DNA from 2 places in the Thioclava sediminum genome. Region 2 is predicted to be linked to the other one. Evidence: riboswitches for the same ligand, from Rfam matches in the RefSeq annotation. Region 2 holds a riboswitch; the other holds the start of a gene.

Region 1 (15,080 bases), 1.1 Mb from region 2:
CATCCGGTGCGAAAGCGCCGCTGCCGGAAATGCACGCGGTGCAGGAGGCGCTGGATCAGGCGCGCGACTGGTTCGATCTGCAACATCGGCTGCGGGGGGAGGGCTTCGTTCTGCGGCTTGCAGGCGGCGGGGCCTTGGGGCTGCACGCATGGCCCACCAACCGCTTCCTGATGCTGCTCGATGAGATCGGGCCGAGCCTGACGGAGCTTGTGTTGCGGTTCGGCGCGCCGTTTCCGGGCGACGATGGCGGGCGCACCAAGATCGTAGGTGCGACGGCGGGGCGGGGCGCGTCGGCACGGGCGGTCGCCGCCGAATATGCGGCAACGCAGGCCGCACAGGCAGTGGGACAGCAAGCCGCGCCGGAGGAGAGGGCGCCCGAGGCGACAGAGAAGACCGGCGGTGCAGAGGCACAGCCCCCCGAGGCGGCGAAGGCCGAGCCTCCCGCACGCGGGTTCCTGCGCCTGTCGCCAGCGCTGCTCGCGAAACTGCGTGCTGCGGCCGATCCGCGAAACGCGGCCTGATCACGCGGGCCTTCGCCGCGCGCGGGGCCGCACGCGCAGCCTTGCCTTAGCGCAGCACCTGATCGGTGGGCCAGCTGAGCGTGGTCTCGGTGCGGATCGTCTTGGTCTCGCCTGCGCCCAGATCGAAGCGCCATGCGAGCACGCCGCGGCGGTGGTCGTAGTCGGTCTCGCTTGCAGGTGGGGTCGCCTTGGTCGTGATCTTCAGGTCTTCCTGTTCGGAATAGGGCACCCGGTCGATCACCCGCATCGGCCAGCCTTTGTCGGTGAGGTTCTTTACCTCGATCTCGACCACCTCGCGGCGCTCGTTGGATTTAGAGATGAAGCCGCTGTCGCCCTCCATCGTGTCGGGCATCCGGCGGTCCACGCGGATGCCTTCGATCGGCCCGAAGCCAAGCGTCAGATCGTCACCCGCCGCGACCATCGGCAGATGCGACTGGCCGACCAGCGCGCCATCGGCATAGAGGTTCGCGGGGCCGGGCAACAGGATTTCGCCGGTGTCGTTCTTGCCCTCGGCCACGCGATAGGCCTGCGGATCGGTCAGTGGCGCGGCCTCGGCGAAGACCTCCATCGGCAGGGTCTTGGAATCGAGGCTCAGGCGCAGATCGTCCACCCCGTCGCGCAGGTCCACGGCGCTCGGGTAATGATAGGTCACCGTCTCGCCTTGCATCTGCAGATCGGCGCGGTCGCTGATCGCGGCCTCCATCATCGGGGCAGAGGCAGCGCCATCGGACGCGGCGAGGGAACGCTTCATCGGCACCGGCGTGGGCGGCGCGTCGGGATCACCGATCCGGGCCAGCCGCGGATAGACTTCGCCCGGCTCCGCCCGCCCGCCGGGACGTGCCGTCGAGAGGGTCAGGTCGACCCCGCGCCAATCCTCGCCGGTGGCCTGATGGACCGAGACGAACCGCTCCATGTCCACCGCGCTCTTGTCGCGGTCGAGCCGCAGATCATAGGAGGGCTGCCAGCCCGCATTCTGGACGTAGGAGGTGATCGTCAGCGTGCCAGAGCCCTGCACCTTGGCGCTGAGCACGTCGTGATCCTCTGCCGGGTTCAGTAGCGCATCGAGCGCCGCCTGCGCCTGCTTCACCGCCTCTTTCGCGGGGTCGAGCGCGGCTTCGGCGCGGCGGGCTTCCGCCTCGGCGGCAATCGCGCGTTCGGTGGCGGAGAGGATCTGGTCCTCCACCATCTGCGCCAGCGCGCGGAGCTGTTCAGGCGCGGTTACCTGCGAGTCGGTGTTCTTGAGATAGGTGATCTGGTCGCGCGCGGCCTGCGCCTTCGCGCGGATCACGGCCACGGCGTCTTCCTGTTCCGCAAGCGCCTCTTGCGCCGAGGCCAACCGATCGCGCGCAGATTTCACTGCGGCGCTGTCCTGCCCGCTGATCGCAGGCGCGCGCCCGGAGAGCAGGCTCACCGCGCCGATCTGCACACCGTCGCCCGAAACCCGCAGCGTCGAGATGTCGGTGCCTTCGGGGAAGCCCGGCACCAGCAGATCATGGCTGCCCTCGGGGGCGTCCAGCGTCACCTGCCGCACCACCTGCGCGCCTTGCGGAAAGAGCGTCACGGCCGTGATCTTGCCCGGTGCCTCGATCGTGTCGGCCAAGGCGGGCAGGGCGGTCGCGGCCAGCAGGGCCGCCGTGAGGGTAATGCGCATCGGTTCCTCCCAAATCCGTTCCAGATCGAGCCTGCGTCGCGCCGCGCGCAGTTGCAAGCCATTGAAATCCGGCGCGGCTCGCCACTGGCGGGAACTCGCCAGAGCGTCCGTGCGCGGGGCAGGGACGCTGTGCCTGCTTGCCCTTGCGTCCGCAGCCGCGCGCGCTTACGTTGCGCCCTACCTCGGGGTGCCGGACGATCCGGCTGAGATGCGATCCACGCGAACCCGTTGAACCTGAACCGGTTAAGACCGGCGGAGGGAAGGTAGCCGGATCTTCCGGCCCCACTCCGCCCGGCAAGCCCAAGGAGTGAGGCATGAAAACCCACCTGATGCTTGCGGGAGCCCTGAGCCTGATCGCCACGATGGCGGCGGCCGAGGACAAGCCCGTACTCACCGTCTACGCGCCCGATTATTTCACGAGCGAATGGGGCCCCGGCCCCGCGATCGAGAAAGGGTTCGAGGCGACTTGCGATTGCGATCTGAAATTCGTGGCGGGCGATGTGCTGCCGCGCATCCTGCTCGAAGGCGACAAGACGCAGGCCGATATCGCGATCGGTCTGAACACCGACGTGACCGCGAAGGCGCGCGCTACGGGCCTGTTCGCCCCGCATAACGAAGACACGTCCGATCTGACTATGCCGATCAAATGGGACGATCCGATTTTCCTGCCCTTCGACTGGTCGGAGCTGGCCTTCGTCTACGACAAGACCAAGCTGAAGAACCCGCCCGCGAGCTTCCAGGACCTGCTGGATGCGCCCGATGACGCCTACAAGGTCGTCATCGAAGATCCGCGCAGTTCGGTTGCGGGTCTGTCGCTGCTCTTGTGGGTGAAGGACATCTACGGCGACAAGGCCGAAGAGGCCTGGACGAAGATCGCGCCCAAGGTGCTGACCGTGACGCCGGGCTGGTCCGAGGCCTACGGGATGTTCACCGATGGCGAGGCGGATATGGTGCTCAGCTACGTCACCTCGCCCGCCTATCACATCATGGCCGAGGATGATGACAGCAAGGTCGCGGCGATCTTCCCCGAGGGGCATTACTTCACCCCCGAACTGGTCGCGCAACTGAAGACCTCGAAGCACCCCGAGCTGGCGCAGAAATTCCTCGATTACGTACTCAGCCCCGATTTTCAGGGCATGATCGCAACGGCGAACTGGTCCTTCCCGGCGAAACTGCCCAAGGATCAATTGCCGGAGGTGTTCCAGAAACTGCCGATGCCCGACAAGACGCTCTATCTGGGTGAGGCCGAGGCCGAGAAACTGCGCGGTCCGGCGCTGGACGAATGGCAACGCGCCTTCTCCAAATAAGACGCGCGCCCCTCTGGGCGATGCTGGCGGGTGCGGCTTTGGCCGCGCTCGTCCTTGGCACGTTGGCGGCGGTGACGATCCGCGCGGGCGGGCTGACGGATCTGCGCGAGACCGACCTCGCCGCGATCCGCTTCACGCTGTGGCAGGCGGCTGCCTCGGCGTTGATCTCCTGTGCGCTGGCGATCCCGGTGGCCCGCGCGCTGCACCGGCGTCGCTTTGCGGGGCGAGGGCTGCTGATCTCGCTGCTCGGAGCGCCGTTCATCCTGCCGGTGATCGTCGCGGTCTTCGGGCTGATCGCGGTCTTCGGACGGCGCGGGCTGGTCAATGCGGCACTGGCGCCCTTCGGCATCGATCCGATCTCGATCTATGGGGCGCAGGGCGTGATCATCGCCCATGTCTTCTTCAACCTGCCGCTGGCCACGCGGATGATCCTGCACGGCTGGGAGGCGATCCCGGCCGAGCGGTTCCGCCTTGCGGCCACCCTCGGCTTCGGCCCGGCCGAGGTGACCCGCCACCTCGAACGCCCGATGCTGCGCAGTGTTCTGCCCGGCGCGTTCCTCGCGATCTTCCTCGTCTGCCTGACCTCCTTTGCAGTGGCGCTTACCTTGGGCGGCGGGCCGCGCGCGACCACGGTGGAGCTGGCTATCTATCAGGCGTTCCGCTTCGATTTCGACATGGGACGCGCGGCGAGCCTTGCGCTGGTGCAGGTCGCGATCTCGGTCGCGGCGCTGCTGATCGCCGCGCGCGCGACCCTGCCGTCGAGCTTTGGCGCGGGGCATGACCGCCGCGCCACACCGATTCCGCAGTTGTCCGGCGGGGCGGATCGCGTGGCCTTCGATACGCTCGCGATCCTTCTGGCAGCCGTCTTCCTGCTGCTCCCCATCGGGGCGGTCTTCGCCCGTGGGCTGCCTGCGCTCGCCGAGCTACCGGAGATGATCTGGCCCGCCACGCTGACCTCGCTGGTGATCGCGTTGGCCTCGACCGTGATCACGCTCGCCATCGCCCTGCCGCTCGCGCTGGTGGCCACGCGGCAACGCTGGGCGGAGATCGCGGCGATGCTGCCGATGACAGCATCGAGCCTCGTGATGGGCACCGGCGCCTTCCTGATCGCGCGGCCTTTCGTGAACCCCACGGACCTCGCCCTGCCGATGGTGCTGCTGACCAATGCCGCGTTGTCGGTGCCTTTCGCGACCCGCATCCTGATGCCCGAGATCCGCACGCTTCAGGCTGATTACGACCGGCTCGCCGCCTCGCTGAACCTGCGCGGTTTTGCCCGGCTGCGCCTGCTGACGGTTCCGCGCCTTGCCCGGCCGCTGGGCTTCTCGGCGGGGCTGGCCGCGGCCTTCTCGATGGGCGATCTGGGCGTCATCACGCTGTTCTCCGACGGGCAGACCCGCACCCTGCCGCTGGCGCTTTTCCAGCTCATGGGCTCTTATCGCATGGATCAGGCAGCGGGCGCTGCGAGCCTGCTCCTGATCCTCACCTTCGCGCTTTTCTGGGCGCTCGACCGCGCGGGGCATTATGCTGACCCTCGATAGACTGACCCTCACACAGGGCGATTTCCGCCTCGATGCCGATCTCACCATCCAGACCGGTGCGCGCGTCGCGCTGATCGGCCCGTCCGGCGCGGGGAAATCGACGCTGCTTTCGGCCATCGCCGGGTTCTTGTCGCCCGCAAGTGGCCGCATCCTCTGGCAGGGCGAGGACATCACCGCGACGCCGCCGGGGGAGCGCCCGCTCTCGATCCTGTTTCAGGATCAGAACCTCTTCCCGCATCTGCGGCTCGAGACCAATCTCGCGCTTGGCCTGAACCCGAAAGGCAAGATCGACGCGACCGACCGCGCCCGGATCGAGACCGCGCTGGCGCGGGTGGGCCTTGAGGGGATGGAGAGGCGCAAACCCGGCGCGCTTTCGGGCGGGCAGCAAAGCCGTGCGGGGCTCGCGCGGACGCTGCTCCGTGGCCGCCCGATCCTGCTGTTGGACGAACCTTTCGCGGCGCTGGGGCCCGCGCTGAAATCCGAGATGCTGGCGCTGGTGGCCGAGATCGCCCGCGAACAGGGCACGACGGTGTTGATGGTCAGCCACGATCCCGAGGATGCGCGGGCGCTTTGCCCGCAGACGGTTCTGGTGGCCGAGGGCCGCGCCCATGCGCCGCAAGAGACCGGACCGCTTCTCGACGATCCGCCGCCTGCGCTGCGGGATTATCTGGGAAGTTAGGGGCGCTGCCCCTCTTCGCTGGCGCGAATTCACCCGGGGATATTTGACCAAAAGCGAAGGGGAGATCGCTCTCTTATCTTCGCCTTGGTCCAAATATCCCGGGGGTCCGGGGGCAGCGCCCCCGGCCTTGGGCTTTAGTAGATCACGACCGAGCGGATCGACTCGCCCGCATGCATCAGATCAAACGCCTTGTTGATGTCTTCGAGCGGCATCGTGTGGGTGATCATCGAGTCGATCTCGATCTTGTCGTTCATGTACCACTCGACGAATTTCGGCACATCGGTCCGACCCTTGGCGCCGCCGAATGCGGTGCCTTTCCACGTCCGGCCCGTGACGAGCTGGAACGGGCGGGTGCCGATCTCGGCCCCCGCGGGTGCGACGCCGATGATGACCGACACGCCCCAGCCGCGGTGCGAGCATTCCAGCGCGTCGCGCATCACCTGCACATTGCCCGTGGCATCGAAGGAATAGTCCACGCCGCCGATCTGGTCGCGCTCGGTCTTGGTCAGGTTGACGATCTGCTGCACCACCGGAACGTCCGATTTCGACGGGTTCACGAAATGGGTCATGCCGAACTTGCGGGCCATTTCCTCTTTCGAGTCGTTCAGGTCCACGCCGATGATCATGTCTGCACCCGCCATGCGAAGGCCCTGGATCACGTTCAGACCGATCCCGCCGAGGCCGAACACGGCGGCGGTCGAGCCGATCTCGACGCCGGCGGTGTTGATCACCGCGCCGATGCCGGTGGTGACGCCGCAGCCGATATAGCAGATCTTCTCGAACGGCGCGTCGTCGCGGACCTTGGCGAGCGCGATCTCGGGCATCACCGTGTGGTTCGCGAAGGTCGAGCAGCCCATGTAGTGATAGATCGGCGTGCCATCGAGCATCTTGAAGCGCGTGGTCCCGTCCGGCATCAGGCCCTGACCTTGCGTGTTGCGGATCGCGGTGCAGAGGTTCGTCTTGCCCGACAGGCAGGACGGGCATTCGCGGCATTCCGGCGTGTAGAGCGGGATCACGTGATCGCCCGGCTTCAGCGTGGTCACGCCTTCGCCGACTTCCAGCACGACGCCCGCGCCTTCATGGCCGAGGATGGTCGGGAAAATGCCCTCGGGGTCGGCGCCCGAGCGGGTGAATTCGTCGGTGTGGCAGATGCCGGTGGCCTTGATCTCGACGAGCACTTCGCCCGCTTTCGGGCCGTCCAGCTCCACTTCCATGATTTCGAGCGGTTTTCCCGCCTCGAGCGCGACTGCGGCACGGGTTCTCATGGGCGCATACTCCTTGTATAAATTCCGCAATAGCCTGCGTTATCGGCGCGGCCAATGCAATGAAGGGTGCGACATGTTGAAACGATTTTTCGTCATGGGTTCGATGCTGGCGCTTGCGGCCTGCGATCCCGCGGGTCCGATGAGCGAGACCCCCACGGGTGGCGCCTATCCTGCGCCCCAGCCTGGTGCGCCCGCGCCCTATGTCACTTCGCCGGTCAGCGTCACCAAGGGCGGCTTGCAGGAGCGTGAGCCCGACACCTGCGGCGCGGTGAACTACACCTCGGTCCTCGGCCAGCCAGCGGCGCAGATCCAGACGCTGGGGATCGCCAAGCCCTATCGCATCGTGGAATGGCGTGGCGTCGAGGATCAGGTCTACAACCCGCAGCGCGTCGTCTTCCGGCTCGACTCGCGCGGGAATGTCTACAACATCGATTGCGGGTGAGCCTGATGGAACGGAGCAGGGCGCGGATCGGTCTGATTGTCACATTTGGGGTCGCAGTCTTCGGGGTCGCGGCCTGCCAGCCGCACCGCATGCCGCCGCGGTCGGGGCCGCCCGCGGCGGGCACCTGTCCGCCGCCCGGGCTCGCGGCGCTGGAAGGGCGGCCTGAATCGGTGCTGGCAGGGCTCACCCTCGCGCGGCCCCACCGCATCATCCATCCGGGCGATGCGGTGACGATGGATTACGCCCCGGATCGCGTGAACTTCGAGATCGACAAGAGCGGCACGATTGCGGCGGTGCGCTGCTACTAGGGCAGAGCGTGCGACTGATCGGGAAAAGGAAAAGCCCCGTGTCTGACCAGGACACGGGGCTTTTCTGCAGGAGGGAAAAGCGCCCGACGATACGAACTGGGTGGGGGCTGTTTACCGCACCGTCGGGCTTTTAGCGTTTTCCGCTGAATTGAAGGTGGCGTGGAAACCCGGCAGGAAGGCGCAGGAAATCAGGCATTTTCGCGGTCTTATTCCGGCGCGGCAAAGGCGCATGCAACCTTAGCGCGGGTGGGCTTGATTTGCGCCACGCGCGATGTACCCTTTGTAAATGACGGTTCAAACGCCTTCCCCCCATCCGAACCCTTCCGGCGTGCCGGAGCAGATCGCTTTCGATCGCTCCGAGCTTGGCGTGATCCTGTCGCTTTACGGGCGCGCGGTCGCGGCCGGTGAGTGGCGTGATTACGGGATGAGTTTTCTGCGCGATGTCGCGGTCTTCTCGATCTTTCGCCGCGCCGCCGAAGTGCCGATCTACCGGATCGAGAAACGGCCCGCGCTGCGCTCGAAACAGGGGCAATATGCGGTGATCGGGCAGCAGGGGCAGGTGCTGCGGCGCGGCCACGATCTGCGCCAGGTGCTGCGCGTGCTCGAGCGCAAGCTGATCCGCGCGGTGGAGTGAGCGCGTCCCGCGCGCAACCAAGGTCTTTCTAAGCTGCCGCGCCCAATGCCATGCGCGTTGCCTCGCAGCCCCTGACTTGCTAAGCCAGCGCCGAAGGAAACCTGCGAGGCGCGCGTCCCATGTCGTTCAACACTTTCGGTCATCAGTTCCGCGTCACCACCTGGGGCGAAAGCCACGGGCCTGCGCTTGGCGCGACGGTGGATGGCTGCCCGCCCGGCATCGAGATCGACGAGGCGTTCATCCAGCAATTCCTCGACCGTCGCCGTCCGGGCCAGTCGAAGGAGACGACCCAGCGCAAGGAGCCCGATGCGGTGCGCATCCTGTCGGGGGTGTTCGAGGGCAAGACGACCGGCACGACGATCCAGCTGATGATCGAGAATACCGATCAGCGCTCGAAGGATTACGGCGAGATCGCGCGGCAGTTCCGCCCCGGTCATGCCGATATCACCTATCACCAGAAATACGGTGTTCGCGACTATCGCGGCGGCGGGCGCTCCAGTGCGCGGGAGACGGCAGCGCGTGTGGCCGCCGGGGGGGTGGCGCAGGCGGCGCTGCGCCAGTTGGTCCCCGATCTGCAGATCTATGGCTACATGGTGCAGATGGGCGCGAAACATCTGGACCGCGCGAAGTTCGACCGCGATGCGATCCTGCAAAACCCGTTCTTCCTGCCCGATGCCGAGGCAGCGGATGAATGGGCCGATTACCTCGCCGCGATCCGCAAGGGTCAGAACTCGGTCGGGGCTGCGATCGAAGTGGTGGCCGAGGGCTGCCCGGCAGGTCTGGGCGCGCCGATCTACGCCAAGATGGATACCGAACTGGCCGCTGCGATGATGTCGATCAACGCTGTGAAAGGCGTCGAGATCGGCGAAGGTATGGCCTCGGCAGCCCTGACCGGCGTCGAGAATGCCGACGAGATGGTGATGGGCCCCGAGGGCGTCGAATATCTGTCGAACCACGCAGGCGGTATCCTTGGCGGGATCACCACCGGCCAGCCGATCACGGTGCGGTTTGCGGTGAAGCCGACCTCGTCGATCCTGACGCCGCGCCGCTCGGTCAATGTCGCGGGCGAAGAGGTGGAGGTGATCACCAAGGGCCGTCATGACCCTTGTGTCGGCATCCGCGCGGTGCCGGTGGCCGAGGCGATGATGGCCTGCGTGATCCTCGATCAGTTCCTAATGGATCGGGCGCAGACCGGCGGAGTGCGCGGCACGATCGGCTGAGGGGGCGCAGCCCCGTCGCCGAAGGGCGCATTTGCAAGGCGAGAGGGGGCTCTGCCCCCGCTCCTGCGGAGCCCCCCGGGATATTTGGGCCAAGCCGAAGGTAGGCCGCAGTCTGCCGGATCGTCGGTGCAGAGCGCCATGACGTCACGTGTGCGACCTTGCGGGATGTGAACCGCCCGGTTTATTCTGCGGGCCCGGGTCGGTTTCCCGGGACCGGAGGGCAGATGTCACAGGCAGATCAGATCAATCGCGGGCGCAAGTTCGATCAGGTGCTCGAAGGGGCGCGGACGATCTTTCTGCGCGACGGGTTCGACGGGGCCTCGGTCGATGACATCGCCAAGGAAGCGGGCGTGTCGAAAGCCACGCTTTACAGCTATTTCCCCGACAAGCGGCTGATGTTCGTCGAGGTCGTGCGCTCGCAGCTCAAAGAGCAGACCGACAGCGCGGTCGCCACGATCGATTTCGGCGCCGCGCCCGAGGTGGTGCTGTCGCTCGCCGCCGCGCAGATTGTCGACTCGATGAGCTGCAAGCTGAATCAGGGGCTCTACCGGCTCTGCGTCGCCGAATCCGAGCGATTCCCCGAACTGGGCCGCGCCTTTTACGCAGCCGGGCCGGAACTGGTGCATGAGCTGCTGATGGAGTACCTGCGCTGCGCTTCGGATCGGGGCGAGCTGGTGATCGACGATATCGACCTCGCCGCCTACCTCTTTATCGAGCTGTGCAAATCGGAACTGCACCCGAAGCTTCTGTTCGGGATTTGCGACAGCTTCACCGGCGAGCAGAAAGAGCGCGTGATCCGGGGCGCGGTCGCGATGTTCCTTGCACGCTACGGGGCGAAGGCCTGATCAGGCCAGATCGCGCACCATCCACTGATTGCCTTCACCGCGCTGCAACTGGAAGCGGCCGGTCTTGATCAGCAGGTCCGAGAGTTTCGCGCTGCCATAGGTGCGGGTGTCGAAATCCGGGTTTGCCTGCGTGATGAACTGGCCGAGCTGGCCCAGCGAATACCATTCCTCTTCCAGACCGATCGCTTTCATCGCGTTGACGATGATCGGGATCGCGGCTTTGGGTTCCTGCTTGCCGCCCGAGGATTTCGGGGCGCTGGAGCTGCTGGTCTTGTCCGAAGTCGGCTTGGCAGTGGTGTCGGTGGTGCTATCGCCATTGCCGAGGTTCTCGACATAGATGAAGCGTTTGCAGGCCTTGCGGAAGGCCTCGGGCGTCTTCTGTTCGCCGATGCCGTAAACATCCAGCCCCTGCTCGCGGATGCGGGCGGCGAGGCGGGTGAAGTCGCTGTCCGAGGAGACCAGCACGAAGCCGTCGAACAGGTCCGAATGCAGGAAATCCATCGCCGCGATGACGAGCCCGATATCGGAGGCGTTCTTGCCCTTCGTATTGGCGAATTGCTGATCCGCGACGAGGCCCAGTTCGGCCACGCGCTTGGCCCAGCCCGCGAGGCGCTGCGCCGACCAGTCGCCGTAGATGCGGCGCACCGAGGCTTCGCCCAGCGACGCGATCTCTTCGAAGATCGCTTCGGCATATCCGGCGGGCACGTTATCGGCGTCGATCAGCACGCACAGGCGCGGGGCGCGGGAGGCGGGGCTGATATGGGGCAGCTCGGAAATGTCGGGCATTGTTACTCCTGTTGTCCCTTCCCAGATAGCCCGCTTGCCCCCGACATCCAAGGGGCCGGGCACATTGCGCCGCGTCAGCAGAGGGAGAATTTCAGCGGCCCTCCGGCCCGTCATACTGGCGTTCGACCTTGGCGACGCGTAGCGCGTAATGGCGATACCAGCGATCCTTGCCGAGTTGCTGCGCGAGCTGGTGCTTCGCCACCGCCTTCCACGCGATCAGCGCGGCCTCGTCGATCCAGTAGCTGACGGTCAGGCCGAAGCCCGTCGCATCGCGTGCATTCTCCATTCCGATGTAGCCGGGCTGCTGAGCGGCCAGCGCGGCCATCTGTTCGGCCATCGCGCCATAGCCCTCATCGGTCGCCCCGCGCAGAGAGGCGAAGATCACCGCGTAATAGGGCGGGTCGGGCAGGGGCGCGAAGCCGGGGGCGGGGTGGACATCGGACAGCTCCAGAGAACGGAAAACGCCCCCTCGCGGGCGAGGAGGCGTTCATCAGTCTAGCAGGTCGAGCCCGGGCTTACAGGTCGAACTTCTTGCCCTTATGCGGCGCCCAGAGCTTCTTGTTGGTCAGGTAGAGCAGCGTGCTCAGCACCGCCAGCATCAGCACCGCGACGAAGCCCCAACGCTTGCGCGATTCCAGCTTCGGCTCGGCAGTCCACATCAGGTAGGCAGCAACGTCCTGAGCCATCTGTTCGACGGTAGCGGGCGTGCCGTCCTCATATTCGATGAGGTCTTCCGAGAGCGGCGGAGGCATGGCGATCCAACCACCCGGGAAGGTGTGGTTGCCGTAGAAATACGAGCCTGCCTCTTCCTTCTCTTCGCCGGTGTAACCGGTCAGGACCGAGTAGATATACTCGGGGCCGCCGATGCCGCGGAAGAACTGGTTGATGCCGAGACCGTAGGGGCCGTGGAAGCCCGCACGCGCTTTCGCCATCAGCGAAAGATCCGGACCCATGCCCATGCCGGAGATGAACGGGAAGTGGTCAGTCTCCTTGCCGGGGCGCTCTTCGCCGGTTTCCTTGTCCATCACGGTGAACTCGGCAGCATAGGCGCGCACCCAGGCCGGGTCCATCATCGGGCCGCCCTGATCAGCGAGCGTGCGGAAGGCGACATAGCGCAGGCCGTGGCAGGCCGAGCAGACCTCCCGGTAGACCTGGAAGCCGCGGCGCAGCTGCTGTTGGTCGAAGGTCCCGAAGGGGCCCTCGAAGGAGAAGTCGATATCCTCGACATGGCTTTCGCCGCTTTCGGCCGCCATCGCCGGGGAGGCCAGGGCGCTTGCCCCGATCACCAGCGCCGACAGGGCAGAGATCAGAAGATGTTTCATTTGGTGTCCCTCTTCCTTACTCATTCAGCCGATTTGATGTCGTAGTGGTGGTTGAAGTCTTCCTCGATCGTCGCCGGCATCGGTTGCGGCTTCTCGATCAGGCCAAGCAGCGGCAGGATCACGAGGAAATAGACGAACCAGTAGGTCGCGCCGATCAGCGAGATGTAGGGGTAGATCCCGTCGGTCGGCATCGCGCCCACCCACATCAGCACCATGAAGTCGATCGCCAGCAGCCAGAACCACCATTTGAACATCGGGCGGTAGGCGCCCGAGCGCACTTTCGAGGTGTCGAGCCACGGGGCCAGCGCCATCACGAGGATCGCGCCGAACATCGCAAGGACGCCGAAGAACTTCGCGTCGACGATGCCGAAGGTGATCCAGTTGACGAACATCACGGCCCAGACGTCCGAGGTGAAGGCACGCAGGATCGCGTAGAAGGGCAGGAAGTACCATTCCGGCACGATGTGTGCGGGCGTCGCCAGCGGGTTCGCCTCGATGTAGTTGTCGGGGTGGCCAAGATAGTTCGGCATGAAGCCCACAACCGCGGCGAAGACCAGCAGGATCACGGCGAGCGCGAAGAGGTCCTTGATCACGAAATAGGGCCAGAAGGGCAGGGTGTCCTTCTCGGCTTCCGCTTTCGAGCCGGTGCGGACCGGAACGCCCGTCGGGTTGTTGTTGCCCGTGGTGTGGAAGGCCCAGATGTGAACGACGACGAGCGCCGCGATCACGAAGGGCAGCAGGTAGTGCAGCGAGAAGAAGCGGTTCAGCGTCGCGTTGTCCACCGCCGGGCCGCCAAGCAGCCAGGCCTGGATCGACTCGCCGATGCCCGGGATCGCGCCGAACAGGCCGGTGATCACGGTCGCGCCCCAGAAGGACATCTGACCCCAGGGCAGAACGTAGCCCATGAAAGCCGTGCCCATCATGCACAGGTAGATGATCATGCCGATGATCCAGGTGATCTCGCGGGGCGCCTTGTAGGAGCCGTAATAGAGGCCGCGGAAGATGTGGATATAGACGGCGAGGAAAAACAGCGAGGCGCCGTTCGCGTGGATGTAGCGCAGCATGTAGCCGCCATTCACGTCGCGCATGATGTGCTCGACCGAGGCGAAGGCCAGATCGACATGCGGGGTGTAATGCATCACCAGAACGATGCCGGTGACGATCTGCAGCACGAGGCAGAAGGCCAGCACGATGCCCCAGATCCACCACCAGTTCAGGTTCTTGGGGGTGGGGATCATGATCGTGTCATAGATCAGCCCGATGATCGGAAGACGCTTATGCGTCCATTTCTCGAAGCCCGTCTTGGGCTCGTAATGGTCGTGGGGAATGCCCGACATTTAAATGCCTCCTCAGCCCAGCTTGATGGTGGTTTCATCGGTGAACTGGGCCACCGGGATATCGAGATTGCGCGGTGCGGGGCCTTTGCGGATCCGGCCGGCGGTGTCGTAATGCGACCCGTGGCAGGGGCAGAACCAGCCGTGGTAGTCCCCGGAGCCGTTGCCGATCGGCACGCAGCCCAAGTGGGTGCACACACCGATCATCACCAGCCACTCGCCCGCTTCGTCGAGCGTGCGGTTCTCGTCGGTCGCTTCGGCGCCCGGCTTGTTCGCGTTCTCGGCGGAGGTGTCGACCAGATCGGAGAGCGGCACTTCGCGCCCCAGTTCGATCTCTTCCTCGGTGCGGCGGCGGATGAAGACCGGCTTGCCGCGCCATTTCACCGTGAGCTGCGTGCCGGTCTCGACGCCCGAGATGTCGACATAGATCGACGAGAGCGCCTTGACGTCGGCCGAGGCATTCATCTGGTTCACCAGCGGCCAGACGGCTGCGCCGGTCACCACCGCGCCGGTGCCGGCGGTGGCGTAGTAGAGGAAATCCCTCCGGGTGCCTGCGTTATTATCTGCGTGGGACACGTTGTCTCTCCTTCCCGGGCCCGCGAGGGGGCCGATAGTGACGTGCCGGGGCACGTCGCGAGGTGCCGCCAAACATGGCCGCTCTCATACCAATCACGAATTTGTCAGTCCAGAACACATTCGCCTGAATTTGTGTTGAGGGGCAGTTAAATGTCGCTCTTGCAACAGATCACCCAAGGTCAATGGCCATGCGCATCGGCGAAGGGGGCCGCGCGAGAAGCTCGACGCACAAATACTGCTCCCTATTGGGGAAAAGCGATTCGTGGCCTTAAAAACATATAACAAATTCGCATTTTTGAAGATGAGCGGGCCCCACGCGGCGCCTATCGCACCCCGTATGGTGGCCCCTCAACATGTAGTATCCGCCGTCCTTCCATTCAGTCGGGCGCGAGCAGGTAGCCCAGACCGCGCACCGTCTGCAGATAGCGCGGCTCGCGGGGGTCGCGCTCGATCTTTCGGCGCAGGCGCGTGATCTGAACATCGACCGCCCGATCGCCGCCGCCTTCCTCGCCACTGCCGCGCTCGCGGCCCAATTCCTCGATCAGTTCCGTGCGGCTGACCACGTCGCCCGCATGAGTCGCGAAGATACGCATCAGCTGCACCTCGGTTGCGGTCAGCTTCACCAGCGCATCGCCATCCCACAGCTCGCCCC
Region 2 (15,080 bases):
TTGGTCGCGATGTCATTCGTCTGGGGCTTCTTGCCCGTTGGCATTTTTTCGACAGCCATGTTCGGCCCTCCATTTTACCCGCGAGGGATACTCGCGGAATTCCTCTGGATGACCGAAAGCTTCGGTCAGTTTCGCTCGTGTCTCGGCGGTGCCTCCAAGGATGAGGCGCGATGCGGCGTCCGTCCGGTCCCGAGCCGTCGGGGCTTTCGGGGTAGATCACGGAAGACGCCGTCGAAGTCGTGTTTGCGGGGCATAGTCCCGCTCTGGTCGCGAAGTCCGGTCTGAAGACCGGCTACGGAACCGCATAAGCTGGTGCCAGATTGCAGGCGGTCTCACGACCGTCGCGTCCGGTTCCGAAGTCTCAGGTAACGGCCTGTCTGTCTTCGCGCAGAGAGAGACCTGCGCGCGCAAGGGCCGAGATGTGGACGAAGATATCCCGTCTGCAGAATAGATCAGCCAAGCTCAGTCATTTCAGCAGGAAGACCGGAGCCGGCAGAGAAGATAAATTACAGATGAGACGAGCGTAGTCCGGTATACCTAAGTGACCGCGGCCCCTTTTGCAAAGGAAATCAGCAGCGAGCGAACGGCACGCACGGCCAGGGCTTTCCGAGCGCGCAATTTATATCCCGTACAATCAAGCCGTTGCGCGAAAATTCCGACGCCGAAACGCAATTTCCTCGTAATTTGGGCGCAAATCCCTTATGTCTGCACTCGCATATCTTAATTCTCGGACCCTGTTCCTCCCGGCTCAGCGACGATCTTGAGCTTTGTCGGGCCGCAGCTTTTCAAAGGCGGCAGTAAGGAAAAGGAGCTTCCCATCGGCCCATGGTGCCGTGACGCCGTTCGAGCAGACCAACCCATTCAGCCCTCCTACCGGGATGAACTTGGTCGATACCGCAATTTCTGCCCCTCGCGACCTCCACGAGAGCTTCGCATGTCAGAGGGGCCGGACCGCGATCCGCGCGCATTGACGCTGACGCCTCGCGATCCGCTCGGGATACCAAACCGGCGCGCCCTCGCGCGCAGACCTAATTCACCGCATAGAAACGGCTTAGCCCGCACTATGCCTCCGTGATCGCGCGACCGTTCAAATCGGAGCCGTCACGACCGCTTAGAAAGATACGAACCTTGATCGAAATTTACTGGGGCAAACCCATCTCCCTCGTCGTGTCGCCGGACGGCGACGTCAAAACCTTCAGCACCATCGAACAGGTGCATTACTGGCTGCGCGAGAAATGGCCGGTCACTGATACCGCACAGATCCGTGCAATTGACCGCGTCGAAGCGGCCATGGAATGTCTGGGCACCGTGGGCGACGCGCGAAGCGCGTTCCTCGGGGCCGCGACCACCGCCGGCTTTTCGCCTTTCGAAACGATGGATCACCCGATTGCAGCCTGATCACACAGCACATACGGCGTCGCGCGCGCGACGCGGACGGGCCGGCTCGGCGCCGCGGTTCGAAGGTCTACGCTCGAAGCTCTTTGACGGGGCCTTCGGAGCGTGGACGGCACTGCAAGCGCCGATGATCCCGGTCCTCGCGCTGGCGCGGCGCCCCCGGCTCGTGCGCGCCGCCGTGCGGGTCTGGACTGGTGGGGTCTTCGCGCTCGCACGCGGGATCCTGCGGTTGCGCGTGCGCGAGCAAGGGCTCGAGAACAAGCATCTCGACAGCCCCTGCATCTATGTCTGCAACCACCAGTCCACATGGGAGACGCTGGCCTTCAACCAGCTCGTGCCCGATGTCTGCATCATCGCGAAACACGAATTGCGGCGTATCCCGATTTTCGGCTGGTTCCTCGAACATTCGCCGATGATCCTGATCGACCGCAGCGGCGGCGGGCGCGCCCTCGCCGGGATGATCACCCAGGCGCGCGAAGAGGCTGCCAAAGGCCGCTCGATCCTGATCTTCCCCGAGGGCACACGGGTCGGCGTGAACGATCGCTGCGAATTCCAGCCGGGTCTCATCGCGCTTTATCGCAAGCTGGGCCTACCGATCGTGCCGGTTGCGCATAACGCGGGCCATGTCTGGCGCAGGGACGTGAAGACCGGGGGCACGATCACCGTCGCCTATTTCCCGGCAATCCCGCCCGGGCTTCCGGGCGCCGAGGTGAGCGCGCAGGTCGAAGCGCTTCTCAATGTCGAGAAAGACCACCTGCCCCCCTGCACAGCTCTGAGCGACAACGCAAAATAGGTCGCGCCCTTTTGGCATTGGGCCGCTCTCGCCTCTTGTGAGGCGGCCCTGCTGGCCCCGTGCCTATCGAGCTTCGAATTTCTGACCGCGACACATCCCAGACATATTGATATCGGTGACACGCAGGCCGATCAGGCATTTCTCAAGCTGCGATGAAGATCTAAGGTCGACATCCTGTTGGACGCGCGGCCCCACCGCTATGCATGAAGGTTCTTTCCATGGCCACCAAACCGATGTTGCACCCGCGCAATCAACACCGGGCGGGGTACGACTTTGAACGTCTGATCGTGCAAACCCCGGAGCTGGAGGCATTCACGACGAGAAACCCGCGCGGTCGGATGACGATCGATTTTTCGGACGTGGACGCGGTTCGCATGCTCAACCGTGCACTCTTGCGGACGCATTACGACATTGATTTCTGGGATATTCCGGCCACTTATCTATGCCCTCCGATCCCCGGCCGTGTCGATTACATCCACTATCTCGCGGATCTTCTGGCCGAGTGTAACGACCATGAGATCCCGCACGGGCGCGAGATCAAGGCGCTCGACATAGGGACCGGCGCCAGCCTCGTCTACCCGCTGACCGGTCAGCATGAATATGGCTGGGAGTTCACCGGCGTCGATATCGATCCGGTGTCGATCAAGTCGGCAGCGGAGATTTGCGACCGCAACGGTCTGAACATCGAGCTCAGACGCCAGACTGATCCCGAGGACATCTTCGACGGCGTGATCGGTCCCGACGACATCTTCCATGTCACCCTGTGTAATCCGCCGTTTCATGCGTCCGTCGAGCAGGCGGACAAAGGCACCCAGCGCAAGTGGCGGAATTTGGGAAAAGGTCACTCGAAGAAACTCAATTTCGGCGGCCAGAACGCCGAACTCTGGTGCCCCGGTGGCGAGATCGGCTTCATCGCCAGAATGATCGAGCAGAGCATGGACGTCGCCGATCAATGCCTGTGGTTTACCTCTCTGGTGTCGAAGAAAGACAACCTGCAGCCAATTTCCAGACTGCTTCGCAAAGCGAGGGTTGCCGAGTCCAGAGTCGTCGAAATGGCTCAGGGGCAGAAGACAAGCCGGTTCATAGCCTGGACCTATTACCCCGAAGCACAGCGATCCCTATAGGGGGACCGGGTTCGTCGACAGGACGCAAGGGGTGGCGCCTGCTCAAGAGCGACGGGCGCATTCGAAAGGACTTCGGATCACGTCGCGCTCTCGGCGCATCGCGCGAATGCCGCGGACATTTGTCTGGATCGCCGCCGACGCCAGCGTCCCCCGCGCTCTGCGCGACGACCTGACCGCCCGCGGTCATCCGAAGGAATGGCTGAAGGCGGCAGGATACTGGATTGCCGGACAGGCCGACGGCTCGGCCAAGGATCTGTGAGAAGCGCAGGCCCGCGCGGAGATTTCCGCCGCGGGCCCGAAACCGGGCCCACCGAGAGCGTCAGGTGCGCGCGACACTCAAGCCGCAGGCCGCCGCCAGCTTTCGCGGTGGTAAGCGCTGTCCCAGAACCGCCATTCATGCCAGCAACTTCGCGCGAAGGCCCGGTGCATCCGCTGGCGGGCGGCCTCATCGGCCTTCGCGCCCAGCCTATCGGTCAGGTCCAGCATCCGCTCCACGCTCTGATCGAAAGCCTCTCCCGAATAGGTCGCGATCCAGGCGGCATATGGGTTCGCGTCCCCGCTGACCTGCGCAATTTCCCGGCCGATATCGCGATAAATCCAGAAGCAGGGGAGTAGCGCCGCTACCGCCTCGGGGAAATCGCCTGTCGTGGCACTGCGCAGAAGGAAGGACACGTAGTGATCGCAGGCGGCTGAGGGCTCGATCTTCGCGAAATCGTCGGCCGAGACACCGAACAGCCCCATGTAATGCGCGTGCAATTCCCGCTCGACCGCGATCGCCCCTGCCGCCGATCCCGAGAGCTGCGCGACGGTCGGTGCATCGGGGGCTTTCGCGGCAGCAAGTGCGAGCGCCCGGGCGAAGCCTTCGAGGTAGTGGGCGTCCTGAATGATGTAGCCTTGGAACGTTTCCGGATCGAGGCGCCCCTCTGCCAATTCGCGATTGAAGGGCATGTCGTGGATCTGTCGACGCAGCGGTGCGGTCGCCTGCGCGAGGTCTTGGGTAAAGCTCATTGGCTGTCCTCCTGAAAAGCGTGGAAATGGTGCACCGGTCCGTGACCCGCCCCGACGGACAGCCTGTCTGCCCCTGCAATCGCGGCGCTCAGATAAGCCTTCGCGCGGCGTGTCGCGTCCGGAAGCGGCTCCCCCGCTCCGAGCCACGTCGCCAGCGCCGAGGACAGGGTGCAGCCGGTGCCGTGGGTGTTGCGCGTCGCGATGCGGGGCGCGTCGAGGCGGAGTTCCTCTTGCTCGGTGACCAGCAGGTCCGGGCTTTGATCGCCCTGCAGATGCCCGCCCTTCAGCAGCACCGCACGCGGCTCGAGCGCGCGCAGCGCATGGGCCTGATCGCGCATCTCCTCAAGCGTCGTCGCCTCGGCGCAGCCCAAGAGATCGGCGGCCTCGGGCAGGTTCGGCGTGATAAGATCAGCGCGCGGCAGCAGGCCGCGAAGCGCGGTCACCGCCGCCTCTGCCAGCAGCCGATCGCCGCCTTTCGCGACCATCACCGGGTCGAGCACCACCGGGCAGTCGAGCCCCGCCAGCCCCTCGGCCACGGTCTCGATGATCGCGGCATCGCCCAGCATCCCGATCTTGATCGCGTCGATCCGGATGTCATCGCGCAGCGACGCCATCTGCGCCGCGATCAGCCCGGTATCGCACAAGCTGACCGCCTGCACGCCGCGCGTATTCTGCGCAGTCAGCGCGGTGATCACGCTCATCGCGTAGCCGCCATTGGCGGAAATGGCCTTGATATCGGCCTGAATGCCCGCCCCGCCCGATGGGTCGGAGCCTGCAATGGTGAGGATATTGGGGATCATATGTCGCTCCATGCGTTGCGCAGGGTTCGGGTGGCGCGCGCCATGTCAGAGGCGCGCGAGATGGCAGAGATCACCGCGACACCGGCACCGCCCGCTGTCCGGATCGCGGATGCATCGGCAGCGGTGATCCCGCCGATCGCGAGACAGGGGAGGTCCGTGCGTGCGGCGATCGCGGCAAAGCCCGCATGGCCGATTGGGGTGGCGTGGTCGGGCTTCGAGCCGGTCGCATGGATCGGTCCGACGCCGAGATAATCGACGCCGGGAGGCACGGCACCGATCTGCGCCTCGGTCTCGATGGAGAGGCCAAGGAGCATGTCGGGCCCGATCCTGCGACGGATCGCGGAGGGGTCGCCATCGCTCTGGCCGATATGGAGGCCAGCGGCGCCGATCTCGATGGCCACCGCGACCCGGTCATTCACGATCAGCGGGACGTCATAGGGGGCGAGCGCCGAGATCAGCGCCCGGGCCAGTGCTGCGAATTCCGCATCGGGGAGCGTCTTGTCGCGCAGCTGCACCCAGCCCGCGCCGCCCTCAGCCGCAGCGATAGCCTGCGCGATCACGGGCTGCGGGGCGTCCGGGTCGGTGACGAAACAGATGGGCGGGATCATGCGGTCTCGATCCGCGCGCCGGCGGTCAAGGTGTCGGCGTCGATGGCATGGAGCGCATCGAGGAAGGCGACCTGAAAACTCCCGGGGCCGTTGGCAGTCGCCCCGGCGCGTTCTCCGGCGAGCCCGAAATAAGCTAGCGCCGCGAGAACCGCCTCGAACCGGGGCTGACCTGCCAGAAAGGCGGCGACGACACCGGTGAGCGAACAGCCCAAAGCGGTCACGCGGGGCATCATCGCATGGCCATTCGCAACCCGCGCGGCGCGCTCCCCATCGGTCACAAAATCCACCGCGCCGGTCACTGCGACCACGGCCCCGCTATGGCGCGCCAAGGCGCGCGCGGCGCCTTCAGCCGTCGCGACGCTCTCAGTGGAATCCGCCCCTTTCCCCGCGCCGGCCTCGCCCGCAAGCGCAAGGATCTCCGACGCATTGCCGCGGATCACCGTCGGACGCAGCTCCACCAGCCGCGCCCCGAGCGCGCGCCGATAAGCCGTCGCGCCGACCGCGACAGGATCCAGCACCCACGGAATATCCTTGGCGCGCGCGACCGTCGCCGCCGCCTCCATCGCCTCCGCCCATGGCGGCGACACCGTGCCGATATTGATACTCAGCGCCTGCGCGAGCCCTGCGAACTCGGCCGCCTCCTCGCGCGCATGGACCATCGCGGGCGAGGCTCCCGAGGCGAGCAGCACATTCGCCATCACGTTCATCGCGACATAGTTGGTGATGTTATGAACGAGCGGCGCGGTCTGCCGCATCGACGTGAGATATTGTCCGGGGTCTTCCATCGCACTCTCCTTGGCTGCGGGCAGCAGGAGGTGTGCGAGGGGGCAAAGGCGGGACTGCGCCTGACCGTCTCACGCGCCTCCCTCCGCCGGCATTATCCGGTTCAGGTTCTAAGGGTTCGTCTCAGCCCGGTTTCCCGAGCGCCCCTGTCGCTTCGCTCAAAGAGGTGACACCGTCGGAGCCCCCCGTCAAGCGGGGTAACGACAAGCGGGGGCCTCGATGGTTCGCGTCTGTCCGATCGCGCGTTCTTGGCGATCTATCCGGCGCGCCGCCCTTGCAGAGCCCTGCCCCATCCTTTAGAGGCCCGCTCAACCGGTCGCAGCCTACCCGGTCATCAAAACAAGGGTTCAAATATGAAGACTCTCGTCATCTGCTCGGGCGGACTCGATTCTGTATCGCTCGCCCATATCGTCGCCGCTGAGGGCAATCTCACGCGGCTCGTCTCCTTCGACTACGGCCAACGGCACCGCAAGGAGCTTGATTACGCCGCCGCCGCCGCGCGCCGTCTGGGCGTCCCGCATCATCTCATCGACATGCGCCCAATCGGTGCCGCGCTGACCGGATCGGCGCTGACCGACGATATCGACGTGCCCGACGGGCATTACGCCGAAGAAACGATGCGCATCACAGTCGTCCCGAACCGCAACGCGATCATGCTGGCCATCGGCTTCGGCGTGGCCGCCGCAAATGGCGACGAAGCGGTGGCGACTGCGGTGCATGGGGGCGATCACTTCATCTATCCCGATTGCCGACCCGCCTTCACCGAGGCCTTCGATGCGATGCAGCGCATGGCGCTCGACGGCTATGCCGATGTGCGACTTGAGACGCCTTTCGTGCATCGCTCCAAGGCCGACATCGTGGCCGAAGGGGCCAAACACGGCACGCCCTTTGCCGAGACGTGGTCGTGCTACAAAGGCGGCGAGGTGCATTGCGGGCGCTGCGGCACCTGTGTCGAGCGGCGCGAGGCGTTCCATCTGGCGGGCGTCGCGGATCCGACCGCCTATGCCGATCCGGATTTCTGGGCCAAGGCCGTTGCCGAGAAGGAGGCCCGCTGATGTTCCGTATCCGCAAGGAGTTCCACTTCTCCGCCTCGCATCAGCTCTCGCATCTGCGCGAAGATCATCAATGCGCGCGCCTGCACGGGCATAATTACATCGTGGTCGTCGAGCTGGCTGCCGCGACGCTCGATGAAAACGGCTTCGTGCGCGACTATCACGATCTGAAACCGCTCAAGGCCTATATCGACGACACTTTCGACCATCGCCACCTGAACGACGTGATGGAGGTGCCCTCGACCGCCGAGAACATGGCCAAGCATTTCTACGACTGGTGCAAGGCGCGTTGGCCCGAGACCAGCGCGGCGCTGGTCAGCGAGACGCCCAAGACCTGGGCCGAGTATCGTCCATGACCACCCTGCGCATCGCCGAGATTTTCGGCCCGACCATTCAGGGCGAAGGCGCGCTGATCGGCGAGCCCACGCTCTTCGTGCGCGCGGGCGGCTGCGACTACCGCTGTTCGTGGTGCGACAGCCTCCACGCGGTCGACAGCGCCTATCGTCACACATGGGCGCCGATGAGTTCCGAGGAAGTCTGGACGGAGCTGCGCCGCCTGTCGGGAGACCGGCCACTGACGATCTCGCTCAGCGGCGGAAACCCGGCCATCCAGGATTTCGGACCGCTGATCGCGCTCGGGCGAGCCGCCGGTTACCGCTTCGCCTGCGAGACGCAGGGGTCTGTCGCGCGGCCTTGGTTCGGCGATCTCGACACGCTGGTGTTGTCGCCCAAGCCGCCCTCGAGCGGGGAGCAGGTCGATTGGGGCGCCTTTGCCAAGTGCGTGGCAGCCGGACACTCGGCCCGCAGCACCGTGATGAAGATCGTGATCTTCGACCGCGCGGATTACGATTGGGCGAAGGACGCCCATGCCCGCCACCCGGATCTGCCGCTTTATCTTCAGCCGGGCAATCCCGAGGTCGACCCGGAGGTTCCGGTCGATCCGCAGGGTCTGGCCGACCGGCTTGGCTGGCTGACGGACACCGCTATGGCGGATAACTGGTTTGCGCCCCGCATCCTGCCGCAGCTGCATGTCCTGATCTGGGGCAACAAGCGCGGCGTTTGATCCACCTCGGGTCGGACGCCCCGAACATCACTCGGGCGCGACCCGCGTCACGCAGCGGTACGGTTTGCGAAACTCGTGACGCGACGCACCATTTCGTCGAAATCGAATGGCTTCAACAGAACTTCGGTGTCCGTAAGCGTCGTGGCGGTTGCCGCTTCCTCGTCATATCCGGTCATGAACATCACCCTCAGATCTTCTCGCGCTTCGCGCGCCCGGGCCGCGAGTTCCCGGCCCGTCATGCCGCCCGGCAAGCCGATATCCGTCAGGAGAAGCGTCACCTCGGGCTGGTCCTGCAGCACCTGAAGCCCGGCCGCCGCATGGGCCGCCTGATAGACCGTGAAGCCTGCCTCTTCCAACGCCTCCACGACGACGAAACGCACGATCGCCTCATCGTCGACGACGAGGATCGTGTGTCCGCCCCCTGTGGCGGGCTCCTCGCTTACAGGCAGATCCACCTCGGCGCGCGCGACCGTCTCGACCGAGCGCGGGAGGAAAATGTTCACGGTCGTCCCCTTGCCCAGTTCGGAGTCGATCGTCGCGCAACCGCCGCTTTGGCGCGCGAACCCGTAGACCATCGAAAGCCCGAGGCCGGTGCCCTTCTCGCTGGGCTTCGTCGTGAAATAGGGATCGAAGGCTTTCGAAATTTCCTCCGCAGTCATCCCCGTTCCGGTGTCGTGCACGGACAGACGCAGGTAGTCGCCGGGCGGAAGCTCCGAGTTCTCGGTCTCGATGGTCTCGTTGGTCGTGCCGATCGTGATCGTGCCGCCATCGGGCATCGCATCGCGCGAATTGATGCACAGATTGAGAAGCGCGCTCTCAAGCTGGTTCGGGTCGACCATCGCGGGCCAAGCCTCCGCGTTCTGCTCCGCCCTTACCAGAATATGCGGCCCGATGGTGTGCCGCATCAGGTCTTCCATGCTGCGGACCAGTTGCGTCACATCGGTGGGCTTGGGCATCAGCGACTGCTGACGCGAGAAGGCGAGCAAACGCTGTGTAACGCTGGCGGCCCGCTCGGTCGACGCTTGCGCGGCTTCGAGATAACGCAGGATTTCCTCGCGACGCCCGTCTTCGAGCCGCTTCGCGACGAAGTCGAGCGACCCGGAAATCGCCGTGAGGAGATTGTTGAAATCGTGGGCGAGCCCCCCGGTCAACTGCCCGACGGCCTCCATTTTCTGGGCTTGCCGGAGCTCTCCCTCCCGCTGCATGAGCTTCGCGGTCTGCTCTTCGACGCGCTGCTCCAAGGTTTCATTCAGCTTGGACAGCTCGGCCGCCGCCTTGTCGCGCTCTTCGAGAATGGCGCGCCGGTCATCGAGATCCATCAGAACGCCTGCGAAGATGCGCGGCGTTTCGGCCTCCATCCGGCCATTCGCTTCGACCCAGTGATACAGCCCGTCGGCCCGCTTGACGCGAAACTGATATGCATACGGCGTCGTCTGCTGCGTGGCGCGATCGATCGCCGCCATGAGGCCTGGCTTGTCGTCCTCATGAACGTTCACGACAATCTGGTCGATCGTCAGACCTGCAGCGCCCTGCGCGGGATCGAGCCCCATGCTGCGCGAGAATTCTTCATCGAGATCGAAGGTTTCGCTGTCGAGATACCAGACCCAGGTGCCAAGGATCGCCCCGGCCGACAGCGCGCGTGCGATATGACGCGCGTTCTTTTCCGCGCGGCGCTGGCTTTCCCGTAGCTCGCGCTCTTTCCGTTTGCGTTCGGTGATATCGCGAAACAGAACCGCGACCTGCGCCTTCGCGGCGGGCTCCACCCGCGTCGCGGAGACCTCGACGTGGCGCCCCACCTCGACGAATTCGCGCTCGAACCGCAGGGGCTCCCCGGTTCTGAGCACTTCGCCGTAGATTTTGACCCACTCGGCCCCATCTTGCGGGGCGACATCGAACACGGTCTTGCCGACGATATCGTCGATCCCGGTATGTCTTTCGTAACCGGAATTGGCTTCGATATGGACATAGTCGCTGAGGGGACCTCTGGGCCCATCGATGAACTGGATGACGCAGAATCCGTCATCGATCAGCTCCATCAGGGCCTTGTAGCCGGCATCAGGAGCCGCGTCGTCCTCAGTTCCGCGCGCATCACGCCGGAAAGCTTCTTGCCAAGTCACATAAGATCCAATGCAGGTAAGTGCGTCTCCACCACTGCCCAGAGATATATCTTTTCCTTAATCTTACAAACATGTTTCCGGTACATGAATGGGGGTGGACGAATTGCCGCGAGAAAAATTATCTATAAAGAATGACAGAGACATCCCATGAAACACATTCGCAGCGCATCGCGCGGATACTTTCGGATCGCATCATTTCCGGTGAGATTCTGCCCGGCGCCCGGCTGAGACAGGACCATATCGCAACCGAGTTCGGCGCAAGCCACGTCCCCGTGCGCGAAGCCTTTCGCGAATTGCAGGCGCGCGGATTGGCCGAGAGCGAAGCGCGCCGCGGCTTTCGTGTGACCGAGTTCGACGTGGCCGAACTGCGCGAAGTGGCGGAGATGCGCGCCAGCCTCGAACCCTTGGCGCTGCGCCATGCGGCCCCAAACATGACACGCACGATTCTCCAAAAGCTGAACAGGTTACGCGGATTGGAGACAGCGCTAGAACCGTCCGTGATTGGGAGGCCGCGAACCGTCAATTCCACCAGTTGATCCTGACACCCTGCGGGATGCCACGACTTCTGGAGACGATCGACAATCTGCAGACGACCAGCGCACGCTTCCTTTTTGCTGCCTGGCGTCGAGACTGGGAAGCCCGCTCGGACCATGACCACCGGATCATCATCACCGCCCTCCACAAGGGACAGACAGACCTGGCCTGCGCAACCTTGGCACGCCATGTCGGCTGGATCGGCAAACGCAAGTCATCGATAAAAAATGCCAACTTACACGAGACTTACGTGATTTCTGGATAATTATCTATAACTTCAATTGATAGCCCCGGATGTGCCTGCATAGTCATAGATAGAAATTCCAACTATCGACTGAGGACAGGTTCAATGACAGCGTTCGATACTTCCCAGAAGCTCACCCACACTCTCTGGCGCGGCCTTGGCCTCGCGCTTTGCGGCGCGGCCCTGATCACACTCGGCGCGAAGCTTCAGGTGCCTTTCTGGCCCGTGCCGATGACGTTGCACACGCTTGCGGTCTTCTTCATCGCAGCGAGCGTCGGCCCCAGAATGGCGGCCGCCGCAATGGCGAGCTATCTCGCCATGGGCGCTATGGGCGTGCCGGTCTTCTCGGGCACACCCGAGCGCGGCATCGGGCTGGCCTATATGATGGGACCGACCGGGGGCTACCTGCTGGGCTTCCTGCTGGCGGCGCCCTTGATCAGCGTGCTCGCACAAGGTCGAGGCTGGCTCGGCAGAGCGCTGGCGATGCTCGTCGGGCTGATCGTGGTCTATGCCGCGGGCCTCGCCTGGCTCGCCAATTTCGTGCCGGCGTCGAAACTTCTCGCAACCGGCGTCGCACCGTTCGTTCCCGGGGATCTGGTCAAGATCGCGATTGCCAGCGGTCTCGCGACGGGCCTCACTCGCCTGAAGGAGCGCGCGTAATCATGGCGGGAGACATCAGAAACGATTGGAGCATGGCGCAGGCGAAAGCGATCCACGACCTGCCCTTCCCCGAACTTCTTCACCGGGCGCAAACGGTTCATCGCACCCATTTCGACCCGAGCGCGATCGAGACGGCGAGCCTGCTGTCGATCAAGACCGGCGGCTGCCCGGAAGATTGCGGATACTGCTCGCAATCCGCGCATTACGAGACCGGCGTGAAAGCCACCAAGCTGATGAAGACCGAAGAGGTTCTGAGCGCCGCACGACGCGCGAAGGCTTCAGGCGCGCAACGGTTCTGCATGGGCGCGGCGTGGCGCAGCCCGAAGGATCGCGACATGGATGCGCTCTGCGAGATGGTGCGCGGCGTCTCGGAGCTGGGGCTGGAGACCTGCATGACGCTGGGGATGCTCTCGCCGCAGCAGGTCGAGAAGCTGAAGGCGGCGGGGCTAGATTTCTATAACCACAACATCGACACGTCGCCGGCGTATTACCGGGAGATCGCGACGACCCGCACCATGGAGGATCGGCTCGATACGGTCGAAAATGTGCGCAAAGGCGGCATTCGGGTCTGTTGCGGCGGGATCCTGGGCATGGGCGAGGCCGAGGAGGATCGGATCGCCATGCTGTTGACGCTCGCCACCCTGCCCGCGCACCCGGACAGCGTGCCGATCAACCTCTGGAACGAGATCGACGGCGTGCCGGTGCAAAAGAATGCCGAGCCGGTCGACCCTTTCGCGCTGGTTCGGATCGTCGCGCTCGCGCGGATCCTGATGCCCGCATCGGTGGTGCGGCTCTCGGCAGGCCGCACCGGGATGAGCGACGCGTGGCAGGCGCTGTGCTTCCTCGCGGGCGCGAACTCGATTTTCGTAGGCGACCAGCTTCTTACCACGGACAACCCCGCAGCCTGGCGAGATCAGGACCTGCTGGCGCGGCTGGGCATGCATGTGGCCCCCGCGAAAACGAGTGCCGAACCGGCAACCGTGGCTTGAGCGCGCGACCGTCTCGGGTAATCTGCCCGAGACGGTTAACGGAAGCGTCCCGCGGGTTCACGGTCGGGTCAGCGCTGACCTTCCGCCTCGGCAACATGGCCTTTGACCTTCAGGAAACTGTCCGGGGTCACCGAGATCGAGTCGATGCCGAACTCCACCAGCCTGCGGGCGAATTCCGGGTAGTTCGACGGTGCCTGACCGCAGAGCCCGACCTTCGCGCCCACGCCATGCGCTCTTTCGATGACGCTCCGGATCATCCACTGAACGGCGGCGTGCCGTTCGTCGAACAAGGGCGCGAGCCGGTCGCTGTCGCGGTCGATGCCCAAGGTCAGCTGCGTCAGATCGTTCGACCCGATGGAGAAACCGTCGAACCGCTTGGCGAATTCCTCGGCGAGGATGACGTTCGAGGGCACTTCGCACATCACGTAGATCTGCAGCCCGTTCGATCCGCGCACCAGCCCTTCCTCGGCCATCACCGCCAGCACGCGGTCGGCTTCTTCGGGCGTGCGGCAGAACGGAACCATCACCAGCACATTGTCGAAGCCTGCCTCTTCGCGCAGCCGCCGGATCGCCCGGCATTCGAGCCGGAACCCCTCGACATAGGCGGGATCGTAATAGCGCGAGGCGCCGCGCCAGCCGATCATCGGGTTGGATTCCACGGGCTCGAATTGCCGCCCGCCCAGGAGGTCGGCATATTCGTTCGTCTTGAAATCGCTCAGCCGCAGGATCATCGGGTTCGGATAGGCCACGGCGGCGATCCGGGACAGGCCAAGCGCCAATTGATCGACGAAATACTCGGCCTTGTCCTCGTATCCCCTCGTGAGCGTCTCGATTTCCTCCCGCACCTCGGCCTCCCGGATATCGGAGAAATGCATCAGCGCCATCGGATGGACCCGGATCGTGTTCGAGATCACGAATTCCATCCGCGCGAGACCGACACCGTCGATCGGCAGCCGCCACCAGCGCGCGGCGATGGCCGGGTTGGCGAGATTGAGCATGACCTTGGTCTTGGTCTCCGGCACCGCATCGAGGTTCAGATCTTCGACCGTGAACTCGGCAAAGCCATCATAGACCCGGCCCTCGTCCCCTTCGGCACAGCAGACGGTCACCTCCTGCTCGTCATGCAGCACATGGGTCGCATCGCCACAGCCGACGATGGCGGGCACGCCTAATTCGCGACTGACGATGGCGGCGTGGCTGGTTCTGCCGCCGTGATCAGTGATGATGGCCGAAGCCCGTTTCATCACGGGCACCCAGTCGGGGTCCGTTGTCGAGGTGACAAGCACCGAGCCGTCCACGAAATCGTCGATATCCTTGACGTCTTCGATCAGGCAGACACGCCCGGTCGCGACCTGTTCGCCGACCGACAGACCGCTGACGACGACCGGACCGTGCGTGCCGATGGTATAGCGCCGCAGTGACCCCGCAGAGACCCGAGATTGCACCGTCTCAGGGCGCGCCTGTACGATGAACAGCTTCCCCGTCACACCATCCTTGGCCCATTCCATATCCATCGGCTGGCCGTAATGCGCTTCGATGGTGGACGCTTGCTGCGCGAGGTCGAGCACCTCGTCATCCGACAGGACGAACTTCCCGCGCTCGGCTTTCGATGTCGGCACGTTGCGCACCGGGTTCGGGGCGTCCGGCCCGGCATAGATCATCTTGATCTCTTTCGCCCCGAGCTTCTTCTCGATGATCGGTTTGATGCCGGCCTTGCCAAGGAACGGTTTGTAGACCTGAAACTCGTCCGGCGTGACCGCGCCCTGCACGACATTCTCGCCCAAGCCCCAGGCCGCGCTGATCAGCACGACCTTGTCGAAGCCGGTTTCGGTGTCGATCGAGAACATCACGCCCGACCCGCCGATATCGGAGCGCACCATCTGCTGGACGCCCACGGAGAGCGCCACATC

What was found. Region 2 has a riboswitch for thiamine pyrophosphate ahead of thiM (hydroxyethylthiazole kinase). Riboswitches for the same ligand answer to the same signal wherever they lie in the genome.
Region 1: another riboswitch for thiamine pyrophosphate. It lies ahead of thiB (thiamine ABC transporter substrate binding subunit); the one in region 2 lies ahead of thiM (hydroxyethylthiazole kinase).

Annotation. Positions count from the first base shown of each region.
Region 1 is NZ_CP053562.1:2,922,130-2,937,209, reverse strand. Features, by position in the region: gene AKL02_RS13995 (hypothetical protein) at 1-521, shown strand, start outside; gene AKL02_RS13990 (DUF4139 domain-containing protein) at 568-2,172, opposite strand; TPP riboswitch at 2,346-2,450, shown strand; gene thiB (thiamine ABC transporter substrate binding subunit) at 2,487-3,479, shown strand; gene AKL02_RS13980 (thiamine/thiamine pyrophosphate ABC transporter permease ThiP) at 3,455-5,017, shown strand; gene AKL02_RS13975 (thiamine ABC transporter ATP-binding protein) at 5,001-5,696, shown strand; gene AKL02_RS13970 (S-(hydroxymethyl)glutathione dehydrogenase/class III alcohol dehydrogenase) at 5,831-6,961, opposite strand; gene AKL02_RS13965 (I78 family peptidase inhibitor) at 7,035-7,403, shown strand; gene AKL02_RS13960 (I78 family peptidase inhibitor) at 7,409-7,711, shown strand; gene AKL02_RS13955 (DUF2794 domain-containing protein) at 7,998-8,345, shown strand; gene aroC (chorismate synthase) at 8,465-9,565, shown strand; gene AKL02_RS13945 (TetR/AcrR family transcriptional regulator) at 9,790-10,410, shown strand; gene AKL02_RS13940 (NYN domain-containing protein) at 10,411-11,196, opposite strand; gene AKL02_RS13935 (antibiotic biosynthesis monooxygenase family protein) at 11,288-11,581, opposite strand; gene AKL02_RS13930 (cytochrome c1) at 11,712-12,518, opposite strand; gene petB (cytochrome b) at 12,539-13,855, opposite strand; gene petA (ubiquinol-cytochrome c reductase iron-sulfur subunit) at 13,868-14,428, opposite strand; gene AKL02_RS13915 (response regulator) at 14,806-15,080, opposite strand, start outside.
Region 2 is NZ_CP053562.1:1,813,388-1,828,467, reverse strand. Features, by position in the region: gene AKL02_RS08725 (hypothetical protein) at 1-59, opposite strand, end outside; partial or broken gene AKL02_RS21245 (cold-shock protein) at 365-439, opposite strand; gene AKL02_RS08720 (DUF982 domain-containing protein) at 1,129-1,398, shown strand; gene AKL02_RS08715 (lysophospholipid acyltransferase family protein) at 1,523-2,188, shown strand; gene rlmF (23S rRNA (adenine(1618)-N(6))-methyltransferase RlmF) at 2,407-3,312, shown strand; gene AKL02_RS21075 (SIP domain-containing protein) at 3,419-3,571, shown strand; gene tenA (thiaminase II) at 3,649-4,320, opposite strand; gene thiD (bifunctional hydroxymethylpyrimidine kinase/phosphomethylpyrimidine kinase) at 4,317-5,120, opposite strand; gene thiE (thiamine phosphate synthase) at 5,117-5,728, opposite strand; gene thiM (hydroxyethylthiazole kinase) at 5,725-6,513, opposite strand; TPP riboswitch at 6,575-6,669, opposite strand; gene queC (7-cyano-7-deazaguanine synthase QueC) at 6,865-7,566, shown strand; gene queD (6-carboxytetrahydropterin synthase QueD) at 7,566-7,919, shown strand; gene queE (7-carboxy-7-deazaguanine synthase QueE) at 7,916-8,626, shown strand; gene AKL02_RS08665 (ATP-binding protein) at 8,674-10,662, opposite strand; partial or broken gene AKL02_RS08660 (GntR family transcriptional regulator) at 10,875-11,542, shown strand; gene AKL02_RS08655 (biotin transporter BioY) at 11,627-12,181, shown strand; gene bioB (biotin synthase BioB) at 12,184-13,170, shown strand; gene ppsA (phosphoenolpyruvate synthase) at 13,239-15,080, opposite strand, start outside.